DNA from 2 places in the Allobosea sp. GW821-FHT09G06 genome. Region 2 is predicted to be linked to the other one. Evidence: predicted binding sites of a transcription regulator. Region 2 holds the regulator's gene; the other holds the start of a gene.
What was found. The regulator PhoB, encoded in region 2, activates phosphate uptake and scavenging genes when phosphate is short. The targets are predictions, from matches to a motif close to TGTCATNNANCTGTCAT.
Positions count from the first base shown of each region.

Region 1: the regulator PhoB is predicted to act here: its motif matches at 3,910-3,926, upstream of phnC (phosphonate ABC transporter ATP-binding protein).

Region 1 is NZ_JBWKOI010000001.1:501,821-508,618, reverse strand. It holds gene AC07NY_RS02525 (efflux RND transporter permease subunit) at 1-2,510, opposite strand, end outside; gene AC07NY_RS02520 (efflux RND transporter periplasmic adaptor subunit) at 2,520-3,599, opposite strand; gene phnC (phosphonate ABC transporter ATP-binding protein) at 4,025-4,843, shown strand; gene phnD (phosphonate ABC transporter substrate-binding protein) at 4,921-5,835, shown strand; gene phnE (phosphonate ABC transporter, permease protein PhnE) at 5,977-6,798, shown strand, end outside.
Region 2 is NZ_JBWKOI010000001.1:1,075,101-1,081,898, forward strand. It holds gene pstA (phosphate ABC transporter permease PstA) at 1-564, shown strand, start outside; gene pstB (phosphate ABC transporter ATP-binding protein PstB) at 610-1,410, shown strand; gene phoU (phosphate signaling complex protein PhoU) at 1,434-2,153, shown strand; gene phoB (phosphate regulon transcriptional regulator PhoB) at 2,167-2,874, shown strand; gene AC07NY_RS05165 (SpoIIAA family protein) at 2,878-3,264, opposite strand; gene AC07NY_RS05170 (LysR family transcriptional regulator) at 3,319-4,245, opposite strand; gene argH (argininosuccinate lyase) at 4,340-5,755, shown strand; gene AC07NY_RS05180 (amino acid ABC transporter permease) at 5,752-6,645, shown strand; gene AC07NY_RS05185 (amino acid ABC transporter ATP-binding protein) at 6,642-6,798, shown strand, end outside.

The sequences.
Region 1 (6,798 bases), 570 kb from region 2:
CCGGAATAGTCGACCTGCACCGAGGACGGCAGCACGCGGGCCGCACTATCTTCCAGCACCTTGAGCGCGTCGCCGAGCGAATAGCCGGGCGCCGGGATCGCGGTGATCGTCGCCGAGCGCAGCTGGTTGAAGCGGGTCAGCTCCTTGGGCGCCACGTTCTCGTCGATCTTGACCAGGCTGGAGAGCTGCACCACGGCGCCGCCGCGGCCCATCAGGTAGATCGACTGCAGCGCCTGCGGGGTATTGCGTTCCGAACCCTCGACCTGCAGCACGACGTCGTACTGCTTGCTGTTCATGTTGAAGCGCGTCACCTGCCGGCCGCCGAGCAGCGTCTCCATCGTGCGCCCGATGATATCGACGCCGACGCCGAGATCGGCCGCCCGCTGCCGGTCGATCGAGACCTTGATCTGCGGCTTGTCGAGGATGAGGTTGGTCTCGACATTGGTCAGGACCGGCGAGTTCGCGACCTCGGCCATCAGCTGGTCGACATAGGCCTTGATCTGCGTATAGGACTCCGAGGAGCGCAGCACGAACTCGACCGGCTTGCTGTTCGCCTGGCCCTGCCCGAGCGAGGCCGGGTTGGTCGCGAACAGGCGGATGCCGGGGATCTGCGACAGGCCCCTGTTGATCTCGGCGACAAGATCCTGCTGCTTGCGCTGGCGCTCTTCCCAGGGCTTGAGGCGGGCGAAGCCGATGGCGCGCGTCACGTCGGGGAAGCCGGCGATGACGAGATAGGTATCGACCTCGGGAATCTTGCTGAAATACTGCTCGACCTGGCGCGCATAGTCGGCCGTGAAGGAGATCGTGGCGCCCTCGGGCGCGACTCCGACCGCGTTGATCGTGCCGCGATCCTCGACCGGCGCCAGCTCCGCGCGCAGATGCGTGAAGAAGTAATAGCCGCTGCCGGCGACGCCCAGCGCCAGCAGCACGACCAGCGGGCGGATCGAAAGCGCTCCGCGCAGCGAGGCCTTGTAGCCGCGCGACAGTCCGTTGAAGCCGCGTTCCAGCACATTGTAGAGCCAGTTGTGCTTCTCGTGATGGCGCAACAGCTTGGCGCACATCATCGGCGTCAGCGTCAGCGCGACGAAGCCCGAGACCAGCACCGCGCCGGCAAGCGTCAGCGCGAACTCGATGAAGAGCTTGCCCGTGCGGCCGGTCGAGAAGGCCATCGGCGCATAGACCGCGACCAGCGTCAGCGTCATCGCCACGACCGCGAAGGCGATCTCGTTGATGCCGCGGATCGCCGCCGGGGTCGGCTGCATGCCGTCCTCGATATGACGGTGCACGTTCTCCAGTACGACGATGGCGTCGTCGACGACGAGGCCGATGGCGAGCACCATCGACAACAACGTCAGCGTGTTCACGGTGAAGCCGAACGCATACATCAGCGCAAACGAGCCGATCAGCGAGACCGGGATCGTGACCAGTGGGATCAGCGTCGCGCGCACCGAGCGCAGGAAGATGAAGATGATCAGCACGACCAGCACGATCGCCTCGATGATCGTCTGGTAGACCGCCTTGATCGAGCGATCGATGAAGACCGAGGTATCGTAGGACTTGGCGATCGCCATGCCCTGCGGCAGGTCCTCGATGATGCCGGGCAGCGCCTCCTCGATGCCGGCCGAGACGTCGAGCGGATTGGCCGTCGCCTGCTTGACGATGCCGATCGTCACCGAAGGCGTGCCCTTGAACCAGGCGGCGTTGCGTTCCTCGCGGGCGCCGAGCTCGACCTTGGCGATGTCCTTCAGCTTGACCGGGAAGCCATTGGCGTCCTTGACCACGATCTCGCGGAACTCCGCCGGGGTCGTCATGCTGGTCTGCGAGAGCACCGTGAATTCGCGATCGTTGCTCTCGATCCGGCCCGACGGGATCTCGACATTCTGCGCCCGGACGGCCGCCTCGATCTGCTGGACCGAGATGTCGTAAGCCGACATGCGGGCGCGATCGAGCCAGATGCGCATCGCATATTGGCGCTGGCCGAGAATGCGGACCTCCGCCACGCCGGTCACGTTCTGGACGCGGTCGGAGATGAAGCGATCGGCGAAGTCGGTGAGTTCGAGCGGCCCGTCCTTCGTGCTGGTCAGCGAGAGATAGAGGATCGGCTGCGCGTCGGCCTCCACCTTGGCGATGACCGGCTCGTCGATCTCGTCCGGCAGGCGGCTGCGCACGCGGCTGACGCGGTCGCGCACGTCGGAAGCCGCGACGTCGGGATCGACATCCGGGCGGAAGCGCACCTGGATGAAGCTGCGCTCCTGGCGGCTGGCCGAGGAGATGATCTCGATGCCCTCGATGCCGGCGATCGAGTTCTCCAGGATCTGGGTGACCTGCGTCTCGATGATCTCGGCCGAGGCGCCGCGATAATCGGTGCGGACCGAGACGATCGGCTCGTCGATGTTCGGATACTCGCGGACCGTCAGGCGGCCATAGGAGACGATACCGATCAGGATCACGAGGAGGCTCAGCACCGTCGAGAGGACGGGCCGACGGACGAAGAGTTCGAAGAGGCTCATGGCGCGATCCTAGAGCTGGCTCGTCTGGACGACCTTGTCCTTGATCGCGATGATCGCGCCGTCGCGCAGCCGCATCTGGCCGGCGGTGATGATCTGCATGTCGGGCGTCAGCCCGCGGACGATCTCGACCTTGCCCGGCAGGCGCTTGCCAAGCTCGACGGCGACCTTCTTCGCCTTGCCCTTGTCGACGACGTAGATGATCTTGCCGACCGCATCCGGCACCACGGCCATCTCCGGCACGACGATCGCCTTCTCGCGATAGTCCACGGTGATGGCCAGCCGGGCGAAGAGGCCGGGCTTCAGCGCGAGATCGGCATTGGGGATGTTGGCGCGCAGGCGGATCGCCCGGCCGTTGACGTCGACCACCGGGTCGATCGCGTAGATCTGGCCCTGGAATTTCCGGTCCGGAACCGCATCGACCTTCATCTGCACGGGCTGCCCGACCTTGAGGCGGCTCAGGAATATCTCGGGCACGCGGAAATCGATCTTGATCGGGTCGATGCTGGTCAGCGTGATCAATTGCTTGCCGACGGAGACATAGTCGCCGACGCCGACCGAGCGCAGGCCGACGACGCCGGTGAACGGCGCCACGATGGTCGACTGGGCGAGCTTGGCCTTGGCGAGCTGGACGCGAGCCTCGCTGGAGGCGAGCTTCGCCGCGGACTCGTCGAGCGCGACCTGCGTGCCCGAGCCGCGCGAGACCAGCCCCCTGAGCCGATCATTGGTATCGCGGGCAAGGCCGAGATCGGCCATCGCCTGCTTCAGCTCGGCATCGAGGATCGCCGTATCGAGCTTGACCAGCTCCTGCCCGGCCTTGACGCGCTCGCCTTCCTTGAAGCCGAGGAAGATGACGCGGCCAGCGATTTCCGGCGCGATGACAACGGATTCATCGGCGGCCAGCGTGCCGAGCGCCTCGACCTCCTCGCTCACGGTCGCCAGTTCGATGGACGCGACCTCGACAGGCACGCCGCGCGGCCCCGAGACCGCGCTCGCCTGCGCCTGCTGGGTGCCAGTGCGCTGGTTGCGGTAGGCATAATAGCCGCCGCCCGCGATGGCGGCGACGAGAACAAGAAGAACGAACCGCTTCATCAGGCTGGAGGCTCCGTTGCCGCCCATTGGTCTTAAATGGAACGAAAGGCGTTGCTAAGATGCCGGCGCGCCACAGCGGCACAAAAACAGCGGTTCTTGTGCCGATGCCGTATCGTTTCGGCCTCGCAGGCATCAATGCAAGATGCTTGCCGATAAGAGGCCCAACGTCACGGGCATCTCCGCCGCACACAGACATCCACGATCATCCTGCCGCTAAGCCGTGGATCGTCCAAGCGCATTCTGGAGACCTCACGAAACGTTGACCGGCTCTTGGAGGTGCAAATCGCCCGTTTCGGGGCCTTTCACATCCTGTCACGCCGCTGTCATCCGTGGCCGCTAGGGCTCGCGGCGATCGAGACGCCTGACCCTCCGGCCTGACCGGGTGGGGACGCGCTCATGCCCGCATCGTGCCCGAGAACCAGTCCATGCTCCGCATCGAAGGCCTGACCAAGCGCTTTGGCGACAGGAACGCGGTCGACGCCGTCACGCTGACGGTGCCGAAGGGGGAGATGGTCGGCGTGATCGGCCCTTCCGGCGCCGGCAAGTCGACGCTGCTGCGCATGCTGAACCGCCTGACCGAGCCGACCTCCGGCCGGATCGTCTGCGAGGAGCAGGACGTCACCGGGCTGAAGGGCGCCTCGCTGCGCCGCTGGCGCCGCGACACGGCGATGATCTTCCAGCAGTTCAACCTCGTCGGCCGCCTCGACGTGCTGACCAATGTCCTGCTCGGCCGCCTGAACCATCGCTCGGCGGCGCTGACGCTGGTCAAGAGCTTCGCCGAGGACGACAAGATTCGCGCCATCGCGGCCCTCGAGCGTCTCGATATGGGCCATCTCCTGGCGCAGCGCGCCGAGACCCTCTCCGGCGGCCAGCAGCAGCGCGTCGCCATTGCCCGCGCCCTTGTCCAGGAGCCGCGCATCATCCTCGCCGACGAGCCGATCGCCTCGCTCGACCCGCGCAACACACAGGTCGTCATGGACGCGCTGTTCCGCATCAATCGCGAGGACGGCATCACCGTGATGTGCAACCTGCACGACCTCGATATCGCCGCGAAATACTGTGACCGCCTGATCGGCATGTCCGCCGGCAAGGTCGTGTTCGACGACGTGCCGCAGGCGTTGACCCGCGAGATCGCGGCCGAACTCTACGGCATCGAGGCCAAGGATGCCGGCGCCGAGGCGCTGGATGCGCTCGACGCCATCGCCGCCTCCGAGGCGAAGCGCGCCCGCCAGAAGATCGCCTGATTTCCAGAGATCGCCGGACCGGCCTGATGGCCGTCGCCGCGAGAAGACCATCCCCGCCTACAACCAGGAGCACAAAGATGCTGACCCGTCGTCATACCCTCTCGCTCGCCGTCGCCGGCCTGGCGCTCGCCGCCGCTCCGGCCTTCGCGCAGGACTGGAAGGCCAAGTATCCCGAGCTCGTCTTCGCGATCATCCCCTCCGAGAACGCTTCCGGCGTCACCGAGCGCTACACCCCCTTCGTGCAGTATCTCGCCAAGGAACTCGGCACCAAGGTCACCCTGCGTATCGCCAACGACTACGCCGCGATCATCGAGGGCCAGCGCACCGGCAACATCCACATCGCCTCCTACGGCCCGTCCTCCTTCGCCCGCGCCCGCATGACCGGCGCCAAGGTCGATGCCTTCGCCATCGAGACCAATCTCGACGGCACCAAGGGCTATCACTCGGTCTTCTACGTGAAGAAGGACTCGCCCTATCAGAAGGTCGAGGACCTCAAGGGCAAGAATCTCGGCCTCGTCGACCCGAATTCGACCTCGGGCAACAACGTCCCGCGCTTCGCGCTGAACGGCATGAAGATCGAGCCGGAAACCTTCTTCTCGAAGGTCGTCTATACCGGCAGCCATGAGAACGCGATCATCGCGCTCCAGCAGGGCACGGTCGATGTCGCCGCCAACTGGTGGAACGACGAGCAGGAATCGAACCTGCAGCGCATGGCCCGCAAGAACATGGCCAAGGCCGACGACTTCCGGATCATCTACAAGTCCGAGCAGATCGTGAACTCGCCGATGGCCTATCTCACCGACATGCCGGAGGAGCTGAAGGCCAAGATCCGCGACGCCGTCCTGAACCTCGCCACCAAGGACAAGGCCGCCTTCGACAAGATCTATGAAGGCAAGCAGGGCCCGCTCGTCGCCGTCGACAACAAGGCCTACGACCCGATCATCGAGCTGAACAAGTTCGTCGACGAGCTCCGCAAGAAGAAGTCGTCGTAAGCAACCTCCGTCATGCCCGGGCTCGACCCGGGCATCTCTCGCCAGAGATTCCAGGGCACTGCGCTTCGCTTCGTCCTGGGATGACACCCTTGTCCGGGATCGGCACCCGCCGATCCCGCGACCCCTCGGAAGCGCCTCTCAATGACCCTCGCGATCGACCGCAACGACCCGGCCATCCGGGCCCATGCCGAGGCCTATCGGCAAGCTTCAGCTGCCAAGCGCCGGCAGGCCCTGATCGGCATCGCCGTCTTCATCGCCTGCGTGCTGCTCTCGGCCCGCGGCGCCGAAGTCGATCTCGCCAAGTTCTTCGAGAACGTTCACCGCTTTCCGAAATATATCTTCGAGACGCTGCCGACGCTCAGGCTCGCCAGCCTCGGCGCCGACCTCTCCGAGTGGTACTGGGGCCTGAAGGGCTGGCTGAAGCTGCTCTGGCAGACCGTGCTCATTGCCTATGTCGGCACGATCCTTGGCGCCGCCGGCGCCTTCCTGTTCTGCTTCGCCGCCGCTGCCAATCTCGGCCGTGCCACCTGGCTGCGCTTCGCTGTGCGCCGCTATCTCGAATTCTGCCGCACCGTTCCCGAGATCGTCTTCGCGCTGATCTTCGTCATCGCCTTTGGCCTCGGCCCGCTGCCCGGCGTGCTCGCCATCGCGATCCACACCATGGGCGCGCTCGGCAAGCTCTTCTCGGAAGTCGTCGAGAACATCGACCTGAAGCCGGTCGACGGCGTCACCGCCGCCGGCGGCAGCTGGTGGCAGATCGTGCGCTTCGCGGTCGTGCCGCAGGTGCTCTCCAATTTCGCGAGCTACGCGCTGCTGCGCTTCGAGATCAATGTCCGCGGCGCCTCGATCATGGGCTTCGTCGGCGCCGGCGGCATCGGCCAGGACCTGATCGAGGCCATCCGCAAGTTCTACTTCACCGATGTCAGCGCCATCCTGCTGCTGATCATCGTCACGGTGATGCTG
Region 2 (6,798 bases):
GCCGAATACGGTCGCAGCTCGAAGCTCGCCAACCTCATCCGCTTCATCAACGACATCCTGCTCTCGGCGCCGTCGATCCTGATCGGCCTGTTCGTCTACGTCATCCTGGTCGAGCCGTTCCGCGGCTATTCCGGCTGGGCCGGCGGCGTCGCGCTCGGCATTATCGCGATCCCGGTGATCGTGCGCACCACCGAGGACATGCTGAACCTCGTTCCCGGCCCGCTGCGTGAGGCGGGTGCGGCGCTCGGCGCGCCGCCTTCCGTCGTCATCACCTCGGTGACCTGGCGCGCGGCCAAGGCCGGCATGGTCACCGGTATCCTGCTGGCGCTCGCCCGCATCGCCGGCGAGACCGCGCCGCTGCTCTTCACCGCGCTCAACAACAATTTCTGGTTCTCGCCGACGCTGGTCGGCGGCGTCTCCAACCTGCCGGTGACGATCTACCAGTTCGCCTCCGCCCCTTACGAGAACTGGCAGCAGCTCGCCTGGGCCGGTTCGCTCATCATTACCGTCTCGATCCTCGTGCTCTCGATCGTTGCCCGGCGTATCGTCGCCGGCAGCAAGTGAGCCTGAAACCAACCCGGTCGCGACCGACCTTGAGGACCTAAGTCGATGCTTTCGACCCTTGAACTCTCCCCCCAGTCGCTCGATGCCGAGGCGCCCGTCCGGATCGCGGTGAAGAACCTCGATTTCTACTACGGCGAGCACAAGGCGCTGAAGAACATCAATCTCGACTTCCGCGATCGCCACGTCACGGCGCTGATCGGCCCGTCGGGCTGCGGCAAGTCGACCCTGCTGCGGATCTTCAACCGAATCTACTCGCTCTATCCGGAGCAGCGCGCGGAAGGGCAGATCATGCTCGACGGCCGCAACATCATCTCGAACGACGTCGACGTGAACGAGTTGCGCTCGCGCGTCGGCATGGTGTTCCAGAAGCCGACGCCGTTCCCGATGTCGATCTACGACAACGTCGCCTTCGGCATCCGCCTCTACGAGAAGCCGCCGAAGTCGGAGCTCGACGACCGCGTCGAGGGCGCCCTGCGCCGCGCCGCGCTTTGGGACGAGGTCAAGGACAAGCTGAAGAGCTCCGGCATGGGCCTCTCCGGCGGCCAGCAGCAGCGCCTGTGCATCGCGCGCACCATCGCGCAGAAGCCGGAAGTGATCCTGTTCGACGAGCCGACCTCGGCGCTCGACCCGATCTCGACCGGCAAGATCGAGGACCTGCTGGAGCAGCTGAAGAGCGATTTCACCATCGCCATCGTCACGCACAACATGCAGCAGGCGGCGCGCATCTCGCAGTACACGGCCTTCATGTATCTAGGCGAGGTCATCGAGTTCGCGCCGACCAACACGATCTTCATGAATCCCGCCAAGAAGCAGACCCAGGACTACGTCACCGGCCGTTTCGGCTAAGCGGCGACGAGGAGGACACCCCTATGACCGACCACATCGTCCGCTCCTACGACACCGACCTTGAAGGCATCCGCCGCAGCCTCGCCGAAATGGGCGGCATGGCCGAGCGCATGCTGGGCGATTCCACGGTGGCGCTCGTTCGCCGCGATACCGCGCTCGCCCAGAAGATCATCTCGGCCGACCAGCGCCTCGACAATCTCCAGCGCGAGGTCGAGGAGAAGGCCGTGCTCACCATCGCCCGGCGCCAGCCGCTGGCGCAGGACCTGCGCGAGCTGATCTCGGCGATCCGCCTCGCCTCCGACATCGAGCGGGTCGGCGATCTCGCCAAGAACATCGCCAAGCGCGCCGTCGCGATCGCCGGGCAGTTCCAGCCGCCGCATCGCGCGGTGGTCGGCCTCGAGCATATCAGCCGCCTCGTGCAGGCCCAGCTCAAGGACGTGCTCGACGCCTATGCCGCGACCAACGAGCAGAAGGCGCTCGAGGTCTGGAAGCGCGATGACGAGATCGACGCGCTCTACACCTCGCTGTTCCGCGAACTCCTGACCTATATGATGGAGGATCCGCGCAACATCACCTTCTGCACGCATCTCCTGTTCTGCGCCAAGAACATCGAGCGCATCGGCGACCACACCACCAATATCGCCGAGACCATCCATTACCTCGTCACCGGCGATTCCCTCGATGCGAACCGCCCCAAGCTCGACACGACCAATATCGAGGTCGAAGCGGTGACGGGAAACTGAGGTCAAAGCCGACATGGCCGCACGCATCCTGATCGTCGAGGACGAGGAGCCGCTCACCCTGCTGCTGCGCTACAACCTCGAAGCCGAGGGCTTCGAGGTCGATAGCGTCGCGCGCGGGGACGATGCGGAATTGCATCTTCGCGATCACACGCCCGATCTCGTCCTGCTCGACTGGATGCTGCCGGGCCTGTCCGGCATCGAGCTTTGCCGGCGCCTGCGCTCGCGCCGCGACACCGAGCGCGTGCCGATCATCATGCTGACGGCGCGCGGCGAGGAGACCGAGCGCGTGCGTGGCCTTGCGACCGGCGCCGACGATTACGTCGTGAAGCCGTTCTCGCTGCCGGAGCTGATCGCGCGCATCCAGGCGCTGTTGCGCAGGGCGAAGCCCGGCCATGTCGCGGGGCTGCTGGCGGCCGGCGATCTCGAACTCGACCGCACGACGCGGCGCGTCCGCCGCGCGGGCAGCGAACTCCATCTCGGCCCGACCGAGTTCCGCCTGCTGGAATTCCTGATGCAGGCGCCGGGCCGGGTCTATTCCCGTGCCCAGCTGCTCGATGCCGTCTGGGGCCGCGACGTCTATATCGACGAGCGCACGGTCGATGTTCATGTCGGGCGGCTGCGCAAGGCGATCACGCCGGGCGATGCGAAGGATCCGCTGCGCACGGTGCGCGGTGCCGGCTATGCCTTCGACGAGACCTTCGCGCGCGGCGGTGCCGCGTAAGCCTCAGGCGTCGGGGCCGCCCTCGATATCGCCGGCCCATGCCAGCGCCTTGTCATAGTCCTCGGGCTTGAAGGCGCGGACCTTGACGAAGGGGATCGCCGGATCGAGCAGATCGATGAAGCCGGCGAGCCAGCCCTTGTTCGTGATCACCGCCTCTTTCGGAAAGCGCCTGAGTTCCCAGAGCTTGCCGATGCTGTAGCGCGCGTCCTTCCAGGCGGCGGTGAGCGTCAGGTCGGTAAAGTCGGAGAGATCGACAAGCACGCCGATCTTCTCGTGGCGAGCGAGCTTCGTGTCGATATCGGCCATGATCGCGTCGACATCCTCCCCGGTCAGCGTCTGCATCAGACGATAGGCTGCGACATGATCCGGCGCGGGCAGAATGGTCAGCATGGCTCCTCCTTGCCAACGACAACGCACGGAGGAAGAGGAGGTTTCGCCAGCCGGTCAGGCGGGTTGGACAGGTGCTCGCGTGGCGGCGTCGAACTGGGCGGCTTCTGATTTCAGCCAGGCGATGAAGGCGTCGAGCCCGGGGCGCGGCGGCTGGTCGAGCGGGCGCGTCAGCCAGCAGCCGATCGCGCTGGTGAAGCCGAGGCCCAGCGGATTGACCAGCGCACCCGAAGCCAGCTCGTCGGCGACATAGCAGCGTGGCGCCAGCGCGAAGCCCAAGCCGGCGACGGCGGCGCTGGTGATCACCGAATAATAGCCGTAGCGCACGGTGTGCTCGGGCACCGCGCCGCGCAGGTCATGCGCCTCGGTGAACTCGGCCCAGAAGGTCGGCATCTGGTAATGCTGGAGCAGGGTCGCCTTCTGGATGTCGGCGGCGCGGCGGAAGCCGCCCATGCGCTCGATCAGGCTGGGCGCGGCGACCAGCGCGACATCGCGGCCGAAGAGATAATGCGCCTCCTTGCCGGGCCAGGGCTCGACCCCATGGGCGATCTCGATATCCGGCTCCTCGGTCTCGCTCTCGCTGACATAGTTGGTGAACTGCACGTCGACGCCGGGATGGGCCTCGGCAAACGCAGGGAAGCGCGCCATCAGCCAGCGCTCACCGGCGATCGCGACCATATGCAGGCGGATCGGCCGGGCGATGGCGTTGCGCTCCACCAGACGCCGCGCGCCGCGCTCCATCTGCTCCAGCGCAGCCTCGGCATAGGGCAGGTAGATCGCGCCGGCCTCGGTGAGCTTGAGTCCGAGCGGGCTGCGGTCGAACAGCACGGCGCCGAGATGGTGCTCCAGCGAAAGGATCTGCTTGGAGACCGCGCTCTGGGTCAGGTTGACCGACTGGGCGGCACGCGCGGTCGAGCCCAGCCTCGCGACGGTGGCGAAGGCCCTGAGCGCGGTCGATGACGGAGGGGGCCGGCCGGCCGCCATGGGGTATTCCTTTTTGGACTATCGTGGCGGAGATCGTTTCGTTTGCCGGTGTCTCGGTCAAGAGGCCATTCTTCCCGCAGGGGAGAACGACATCATGAACCAGACGACCCGTCTCTGGGGCGGCCGCTTCCGCAAGCAGCCGGACCCGCGCCTGATGAAGCTGTCGAGTGCGGCCGGCGAGCATGCCCGGCTGGTGCCGCAGGATGTTGCGGGCGGCAAGGCCCATGCGGCCGAGCTCGGGCGCGCCGGCCTGCTGACGGCCCAGGAATTCGAGACCATCCTGGCTGCGCTCGACGGGATCGCCCGCGACACGGTCGAGGGGCGGATCGCGCCGGGGCCGGACGACGAGGACGTTCATACCTTCATCGAGCGCATCCTGACCGAGCGCATCGGCCCGACCGGGGCGAAGCTCCGCGCCGGGCGCTCCCGCAACGACCAGGCCGCGAACAATCTCAAGCTCTACCTGCGGGGGAAGTCGCGCACGCTCGCCGGGATGCTGGCGGAGCTGCTCACCGCGATCGCCGACCAGGCCGAAGAGCATGCGGCCTCGGTCTGCCCCGGCTTCACCCATCTCCAGAGCGCCCAGCCCGTCACCTTCGGCCATTGGCTGATGGCGCATGGCCAGGTGCTGATGCGCGACGCCTCGCGCCTGACCGATTGGGAAAAGCGCTCGGGCCAGTCCCCGCTGGGGGCGGCGGCGCTCGCAGGCTCGGCGATCACGTTGAACCCGGAACTCAGCGCCCAGGCGCTCGGCTATGACGGGCCGTTCGAGAATTCGGTCGATGCGGTCGGCGCGCGCGACCATGTCGCGGAATTCCTGTTCGTCGCGGCGATGCTGGCGACGAACCTGTCGCGGCTCGCCGAGGAGGTGACGCTGTGGACCTCCCGGCAATTCGCCTGGGTGACGCTGGACGACGCCTTCGCGACGGGCTCCTCGATCATGCCGCAGAAGAAGAACCCGGATATCGCCGAAATCTCGCGCGGCCGGGCGGCGCGGCTGGCCGGTGACCTCGTGACCATGCTTGGTGCGCTGAAGGGGCTGCCGCTGTCCTATAATCGCGACCTCGCCGAGGACAAGCGCACGGGTTTCGACGCCGTCGACGTGCTGGAGGAGGTGCTGCCCGCCTTCGCCGGCCTGATCGCCAGCATGAGCGCCGACCCCGCGATCATGCGGGCGCAGGCCGGCTCCGGCTTCGCGCTGGCGACCGAGGTGGCGGATCATCTGGCGCGCCAGGGCGTGCCCTTCGCCGAGGCGCATGAGATCACCGGTGCGCTGGTGCGCTATTGCGAGGAGATGGGCCGCGAGCTTGAATCGCTCGATGCCGTCGATCTGCGCGCCGTCGATCCCCGGCTCGACGCCGGCGTGCTCGACCAATTGACGCTCGATGCCGCGGTCGCCGCGCGCAGCGGCCGTGGCGGCACGGCGCCGGAGCGGGTGCGCGAGCAGATCGCGCGCTTCCGCGGCAAGCTCGCCGATCTCGAAACCTGGAGCCGGGAGGGCGGGCGATGAGCGACGCGACATCTTCGATCAGCAGCCGCGATCTCGCGGCGGTCTCGCAGCTCAGGATCGTGCCGCGGCGCTTCTACGGGCGCTGGTTCGCTTCCGCCGTCATCCTCGCGATCCTCGCCTGGATCGTGATGGCCTTCGTCGAGGGCGACATCGCCTGGCCGGTGGTGCGGCAGTTCTTCACGGCGCCGGCGATCATTGCGGGCCTCGGCAACACGCTGATCATGACGGCTTGCGCGATGACACTCGGCATCGTGCTCGGGGTCGTCTTCGCGATCATGTACATGTCGCCCAACCCGGTGCTGCGCAGCGTCGCGCTGTTCTACATCTGGTTCTTCCGCGGCACGCCGCTGCTGCTCCAGCTCCTGATCTGGTTCAACCTGGCGCTGGTCTTTCCGACCATCGGCATTCCCGGCCTGTTCTCCTGGCGCACGATCGACATCATCGGGCCGTTCATGGCGACGCTGCTCGGGCTCGGCATGAACCAGGGCGCCTATACCGCCGAGGTGGTGCGCGGCGGCATCCTCTCCGTCGATACCGGGCAGACCGAGGCCGCCAAGTCGATCGGCATGACGCGGCTGACGACGCTGCGCCGAATCGTGCTGCCGCAGGCGATGCGCGTCATCATCCCGCCGGTCGGCAACGAGGTGATCAGCATGGTCAAGCTGACCTCGGTCGCCAGCGTGATCCAGTATGCCGAGATCCTGCGCAACGCGCAGACCATCTACTACGCCAATGCGCGCGTCATCGAGTTGCTGATCGTCGCGGCCGGCTGGTACCTGCTCGTGGTCACGATCTTGCAGGTCGGACAGTATTTCCTCGAACGCCATTTCTCGAAGGGGCGGGGAGGGCGGCGCGTCAAACGCGCGGCGGTGCAGGAGGACGCGGCATGAGCGCGGTCGAGACCCAGGCCAAGGCCGACAGCGCGATCGTCACGATCGCCAATGTCAGCAAGCTCTTCGGCGACCTGAAGGCGCTGAACAACGTCTCGCTCTCGATCGAGCCCGGCACGGTGCAATGTATCATCGGGCCGTCGGGCTCGGGCA